One region of the Geobacillus sp. FSL K6-0789 genome, then DNA from elsewhere that is predicted to be linked to it. Evidence: a T-box and tRNA genes for the amino acid it is inferred to sense, from the RefSeq annotation. Region 1 holds a T-box; the other holds one or more tRNA genes.

Region 1 (3,252 bases):
CTTCCGGCGCCTCGACGCGGACGGAAATGTAGTCGTGAACGTTTTCGTTCGTTTCTTTGACCGCCGCTTTCGGCAACTTTACTTCACGTCCGAGAATGGCCGCGACTTCATAGGCGACGCCGATCATGCTTAAACAGTCGGCGCGATTGGGCGTCAAAGACAGTTCGAGCACTTCATCGTGCAAGCCGAGCCATTCCAGTGCATCGGCGCCGACCGGCGCATCGCTCGGAAAGACGAAAATGCCGTCTGCATACTCTTTCGGCACGACTTTCGTTTCGACGCCGAGCTCTTGGAGCGAACAAATCATTCCGTTCGATTCTTCCCCGCGCAGCTTCGCCCGTTTGATTTTGAAATTGCCCGGCAGCACCGCCCCGACTTTGGCGACGGCGACCTTTTGCCCTTTGGCGACGTTCGGGGCGCCGCAAATGATTTGCACCGGCTCGCCTTCGCCAAGGTCAACGAGGCATTTCCGCAGTTTATCCGCGTTCGGATGCGGCTCGCACTCGAGCACATGGCCGATGACGACGCCGTTCATCCCGCGGTCGAGCGCCTCAACCCGCTCGACTTCAATGCCGCTTTTCGTGATGCGATCAGCGAGTTCCGCGGCGGTGACCCCCGTCAAATCGACGTACTCGCTCAGCCAACGGTAAGACACGAGCATGGAAAACCCCTCCTTTTTCTGTTACACACGCAAAAATTGCCGCAAGAAACGTAGATCGTTTTGATAGAAATGACGGATGTCGTCAATGCCGTACTTCAGCATCGCGATCCGCTCCGGCCCCATGCCGAACGCAAAGCCGGTGTACGTTTTCGAATCAAAGCCGGCCATCTCAAGCACGTTCGCATGCACCATGCCGGCTCCTAAAATTTCGATCCAGCCGGTGCCTTTGCAGACGCCGCAGCCCCGCCCTTCGCATCGGAAGCAGGACACATCGACTTCGACCGACGGCTCGGTGAACGGGAAAAAGCTCGGCCGGAAGCGGATGTCGCGCCCTTCCCCGAACAGCTTGCGGGCAAATTCGCGCAGCGTCCCTTTCAAATCGCTCATCCGGATGTTCCGGTCCACAACCAATCCTTCAATTTGCGTAAACTGGTGCGAATGCGTCGCATCGTCCGTATCGCGGCGGTACACTTTGCCCGGACAAATGATTTTCACCGGGCCGCGCCCGCGGTGTTTTTCCATCGTCCGCGCCTGCATCGGCGATGTGTGGGTGCGAAGCAAAATCTCCTCCGTGATGTAAAACGAATCTTGCATATCGCGGGCCGGGTGGCCTTTTGGCAAATTGAGCGCCTCAAAGTTGTAATAGTCGGTCTCGATTTCCGGCCCTTCGGCGACCGTATAGCCCATGCCGATAAACAAATCTTCAATTTCTTCAATGACGCGTGTCAGCGGATGGGGATTGCCAAGACTCACAGGTCGTCCCGGCAGCGTCACATCGATCGCTTCGGCGGCCAGCTTCCGCTCGACTTCCTCCTGTTCCAGTTTCGCTTGTTTCGCCTCGAGCGCCTGCTGAATCGCCGCTCTCACTTCATTGGCCAGCGCGCCGAGTTTCGGGCGCTCTTCCGGCGGCAATGCCCCCATGCCGCGCAGCACTTCGGTGATCGGCCCTTTTTTGCCCAAGTAAGCGACGCGCACGTCATTCAGTGCTTTGACGTCTTTCGCCTCATCGATTCGGCGAAGCGCTTCTTGCTTCAGCTCGTACAGCCGTTCTTTCACTTAAGTCCCTCCTCTATCCAAAATAAAAAACCCGCCCCCGGTAAGGGACGAGTTGTTGCTCGCGGTACCACCCTTGTTAACAGCACAAATGTGCTGTTCGCTTCATTGCGATAACGGCCGAAAGCCGGAACACCTTTACATCCCCTTTTGGGATGGTCCCGGTGCCAACTCGGGAGGTGAACTTCACTTGCGTCGGCCATAAAAACGCTCCCAGTCTCCGGCGTTTTCTCCCTGGATGGCGAGCGGCAAGCTACTTTTCTCCGTCATCGTTGTTGTCCGTATGGAAAATGTCGCTATTTATTATACGCAAAGAAAACGGCAAAGGCAAGGTCAGGCCGAAATTTCTTTGCGCAGCTCATCGTTTACCGCACCGCCTGCAAGGAATAAAGCAAAATTCCGGCCGCGACGGCGACATTCAGCGACTCGGCTTGGCCGTAAATCGGGATGTAGATGGTTTCCGTCGTCATCTCGAGCCATTCGCGCCGGACGCCGCTTCCTTCATTGCCGACGAGCAAGGCGAAGGAAGACGAAGGCGGAACGGTGCGGTAATCAACGGCATTCTCCAAGGCCGTTCCGTACACCGGAATGCCCTGCTCCTTGAAACGCGCGATCCATTGCGCCAAATCGCCTTTGACAACCGGAAGATGAAACAGCGACCCTTGCGTCGCCCGCACGACTTTCGGATTGTACACATCGGCGCACCCTTCGCCAAGGATGACAGCATCGATCCCGGCGGCATCGGCGGTGCGAATCATCGTCCCGAGATTGCCCGGGTCTTGCACGGCGTCAATGAGCAAGGCGGTCTTCACGCCTTCAAGCTCGGCCGGTAGCTGTCGGCACACCGCGGCGATGCCTTGCGGCGTCTCCGTGCTGCTGATCGCCTTCATCACCGCTTCGGTCACGATCACAACCGGGACGCTGACGTCCCAGCCGGGCGGGATGGCTGTCCGCTCGTCCACCATCAGCTCAACAAGCGGCGCTCGGCTTTTTACAGCCTCTTCGACAAGATGAAACCCTTCAAGCAAAAACAATCCGGTCTCATCGCGCCCTTTTTTGGTCTGCAGCTTTTTCCATTGTTTGACGCGCGCATTTTTCGGCGATTCGATCCGCTTCACCGTTTCGTCCCCCAATGTTTGGCGATAAACTCGTCGCGCCCGGACGCGGCGCGGTCTTGCTTGTAATGCTCCGGATTTTTCTTATGGTAGTTTTGATGATACTCTTCCGCCGGGTAAAACGTCGTCGCCGGCAAAATTTTCGTTACAATCGGCTTCGAGAAGCGCCCGCTTTCCTCGAGCGCCCGCTTTGACTGCTCGGCGAGCTGGCGCTGTTTTTCGTTATGGTAAAAAATCGCCGTCCGATATTGCGGCCCGCGGTCGTGAAACTGGCCGCCGTCATCGGTCGGGTCGATTTGACACCAATACAGCTCCAACAGCCGCTCATACGGAAAGACGTCCGGGTCAAACGTGATTTGCACCGCTTCGTAATGGCCGGTCGTGCCGGTTTTCACTTGCTCGTATGTTGGGTTTTCGACATGC
Region 2 (3,252 bases), 1.3 Mb from region 1:
GGAATTTTGGTATCGCTTGTACAGGATAGGTGGGAGCCTGGGAAGCCGGAGCGCCAGCTTCGGTGGAGGCGGCGGTGGGATACCACCCTGGCGATATTGAAATTCTAACCCGCACCCCTTAGCGGGGTGGGAGACAGTGTCAGGCGGGCAGTTTGACTGGGGCGGTCGCCTCCCAAAAGGTAACGGAGGCGCCCAAAGGTTCCCTCAGAATGGTTGGAAATCATTCGGAGAGTGCAAAGGCACAAGGGAGCTTGACTGCGAGACGGACAGGTCGAGCAGGGACGAAAGTCGGGCTTAGTGATCCGGTGGTTCCGCATGGAAGGGCCATCGCTCAACGGATAAAAGCTACCCCGGGGATAACAGGCTGATCTCCCCCAAGAGTCCACATCGACGGGGAGGTTTGGCACCTCGATGTCGGCTCATCGCATCCTGGGGCTGTAGTCGGTCCCAAGGGTTGGGCTGTTCGCCCATTAAAGCGGTACGCGAGCTGGGTTCAGAACGTCGTGAGACAGTTCGGTCCCTATCCGTCGCGGGCGCAGGAAATTTGAGAGGAGCTGTCCTTAGTACGAGAGGACCGGGATGGACGCACCGCTGGTGTACCAGTTGTCCCGCCAGGGGCACCGCTGGGTAGCTATGTGCGGACGGGATAAGCGCTGAAAGCATCTAAGCGTGAAGCCCCCCTCAAGATGAGATTTCCCACCGCGTCAGGCGGGTAAGATCCCTCGAAGATGACGAGGTCGATAGGTCCGAGGTGGAAGCGTGGCGACACGTGGAGCTGACGGATACTAATCGATCGAGGGCTTAACCTAACAAGAAAAGTGGAGGCCGCCTGCTTATCGGCGAGGCGCGCTGGAGGGCCTGTGAGCGGGCTTAGCCCGCCGCAGCAGGACCGAAGCGTCGCGAGCCGATGGCGGCCGGAACTAGACATCGAAAAGCGCAGGCGAGCGGCGGCGAGCCGGAGCTAGACAATGAAAAGTGAAAGCGTCCCGGCTTCTTCCCGAAACGGTTATCTAGTTTTGAAGGAATGAAAAAAAGTCCTTGACAATAAGCTCAATTCCCTTATAATAATACTTGTCGCCATTGCCTAGTGGTGATAGCGGAGGGGAAACGCCCGTTCCCATCCCGAACACGGAAGTTAAGCCCTCCAGCGCCGATGGTAGTTGGGGCCAGCGCCCCTGCAAGAGTAGGTCGCTGCTAGGCAATTTCGTGGAGGATTAGCTCAGCTGGGAGAGCACTTGCCTTACAAGCAAGGGGTCGGCGGTTCGATCCCGTCATCCTCCACCACTTACACCAATTGTGTATTCTTATCGCCGCGGGGTGGAGCAGTCCGGTAGCTCGTCGGGCTCATAACCCGAAGGTCGCAGGTTCAAATCCTGCCCCCGCAACCAAAATTGGTCCCGTAGTGTAGTGGTTAACATGCCTGCCTGTCACGCAGGAGATCGCGGGTTCGAGTCCCGTCGGGACCGCCATTCTTTCAAAATTGTGAAAGATGAAAAATACGGCTCAGCAGCTCATTCGGTAGAGACGAGCATCTGCTTCATCGAATTCGCTTCGAGTTGCCTCAACGCATCGAGCGTCTTTGAATCAGCTGGTAGAGGAAGAGGCACAGAGCAATTCAACGAGCGAGTTAAAAAATAATATATGGCTCGGTAGCTCAGTCGGTAGAGCAAAGGACTGAAAATCCTTGTGTCGGCGGTTCGATTCCGTCCCGAGCCACCATCAAACTATAAATTATGCCGTCTTAGCTCAATTGGTAGAGACGAGCATTCGCATCGTTGAATCTGCTTCGAGTTGTCCCGACGCATCCCACTTCTTTGAATAAGCTTGCAGAGGAAGGGACACCGAGCATTTGATTTCCTCGAATCAGCTTGTAGAGGAAGAGGAACAACCGAGCAGATCATATGATCCAGTAACTCATGTTAAATGTGCCGGCTTAGCTCAATTGGTAGAGCAACTGACTTGTAATCAGTAGGTTGCGGGTTCAAGTCCTGCAGCCGGCATCTTCCATTTTGAAAAAATTCAACTAGCGAAACATGAGCTCAGAAACGAGCGATACATCTTCGAGTTCGCTGCGAGTTGCCCCGACACACTTGACTTCTTCGAATAAGCTTGTAGAGGAAGGGGCAGGTAGAGTGAAATGAAGCTTAGAGTGTTATCTTAACCATGAGCCATTAGCTCAGTAGGTAGAGCAACGAGCGATGCATCATCGAGTTGGCTTCGAGTTGTCCCGACGCATCTTGCATCTTCGAATATGCTAGTAGAGGAAGGGACATCGTTCACTGTGAGTGTATACCCAACCATGAGCCATTAGCTCAGTAGGTAGAGCATCTGACTTTTAATCAGAGGGTCGGAGGTTCGAGTCCTCCATGGCTCATCGTCTTGCGGAAGTAGTTCAGCGGTAGAACACCACCTTGCCAAGGTGGGGGTCGCGGGTTCGAGCCCCGTCTTCCGCTCCACTTCCGCCGGGGTGGCGGAATTGGCAGACGCACAGGACTTAAAATCCTGGGGTAGGTAACTACCGTGCCGGTTCGAGTCCGGCCCTCGGCACGTGCGCTCGTAGCTCAATTGGATAGAGCATCTGACTACGGATCAGAAGGTTAGGGGTTCGAATCCTCTCGAGCGCGTTTTGTCGGGAAGTAGCTCAGCTTGGTAGAGCACACGGTTCGGGTCCGTGAGGTCGCAGGTTCAAATCCTGTCTTCCCGATTTATCATGGGGCCTTAGCTCAGCTGGGAGAGCGCCTGCTTTGCAAGCAGGAGGTCATCGGTTCGATCCCGATAGGCTCCACCTTTTGACTTAAATTTGGCGGTGTAGCTCAGCTGGCTAGAGCGTACGGTTCATACCCGTGAGGTCGGGGGTTCGATCCCCTCCACCGCCACCATTATCGGACCTTTAGCTCAGCTGGTTAGAGCAGACGGCTCATAACCGTCCGGTCGTAGGTTCGAGTCCTACAAGGTCCACCATTATTATTATTGTTGCTTTTTTGGAGGAGTACCCAAGTGGTTGAAGGGGTCGGTCTTGAAAACCGAGAGGCGCCGCAAGGCGCGCGGGGGTTCGAATCCCTCCTCCTCCGCCATGCACTTTAAAATCGTGCCGTCTTAGCTCAATTGGTAGAGACGAGCATTCGCATCGTTGAATCTGCTTCGAGTTGTCCCGACGCATCCCACTTCTTTGAATAAGCTTGCAGAGGAAGGGACACCGAGCATTTGACTTCCTCGAATCAGCTTGTAGAGGAAGAGGAACAACCGAGCAGA

What was found. A T-box is a leader RNA that pairs with one kind of tRNA and senses whether it is charged. The one in region 1 lies ahead of pheS (phenylalanine--tRNA ligase subunit alpha), so its partner is inferred to be a tRNA-Phe.
Region 2: it encodes a tRNA-Phe, which carries the amino acid that the T-box ahead of pheS (phenylalanine--tRNA ligase subunit alpha) is inferred to sense. The anticodon was not compared.

The regions. Positions count from the first base shown of each region.
Region 1 covers NZ_CP151966.1:2,365,786-2,369,037, forward strand. Annotated here, with positions in the region: gene pheT (phenylalanine--tRNA ligase subunit beta) at 1-661, opposite strand, end outside; gene pheS (phenylalanine--tRNA ligase subunit alpha) at 683-1,717, opposite strand; T-box leader at 1,758-1,993, opposite strand; gene NSQ51_RS12505 (RNA methyltransferase) at 2,080-2,832, opposite strand; gene msrA (peptide-methionine (S)-S-oxide reductase MsrA) at 2,829-3,252, opposite strand, start outside.
Region 2 covers NZ_CP151966.1:536,175-539,426, forward strand. Annotated here, with positions in the region: rRNA gene NSQ51_RS02730 (23S ribosomal RNA) at 1-809, shown strand, start outside; rRNA gene rrf (5S ribosomal RNA) at 1,084-1,200, shown strand; tRNA gene NSQ51_RS02740 (tRNA-Val) at 1,209-1,284, shown strand; tRNA gene NSQ51_RS02745 (tRNA-Met) at 1,312-1,388, shown strand; tRNA gene NSQ51_RS02750 (tRNA-Asp) at 1,394-1,469, shown strand; tRNA gene NSQ51_RS02755 (tRNA-Phe) at 1,644-1,719, shown strand; tRNA gene NSQ51_RS02760 (tRNA-Thr) at 1,928-2,000, shown strand; tRNA gene NSQ51_RS02765 (tRNA-Lys) at 2,302-2,374, shown strand; tRNA gene NSQ51_RS02770 (tRNA-Gly) at 2,382-2,456, shown strand; tRNA gene NSQ51_RS02775 (tRNA-Leu) at 2,462-2,547, shown strand; tRNA gene NSQ51_RS02780 (tRNA-Arg) at 2,551-2,624, shown strand; tRNA gene NSQ51_RS02785 (tRNA-Pro) at 2,631-2,704, shown strand; tRNA gene NSQ51_RS02790 (tRNA-Ala) at 2,713-2,785, shown strand; tRNA gene NSQ51_RS02795 (tRNA-Met) at 2,803-2,879, shown strand; tRNA gene NSQ51_RS02800 (tRNA-Ile) at 2,885-2,961, shown strand; tRNA gene NSQ51_RS02805 (tRNA-Ser) at 2,984-3,074, shown strand.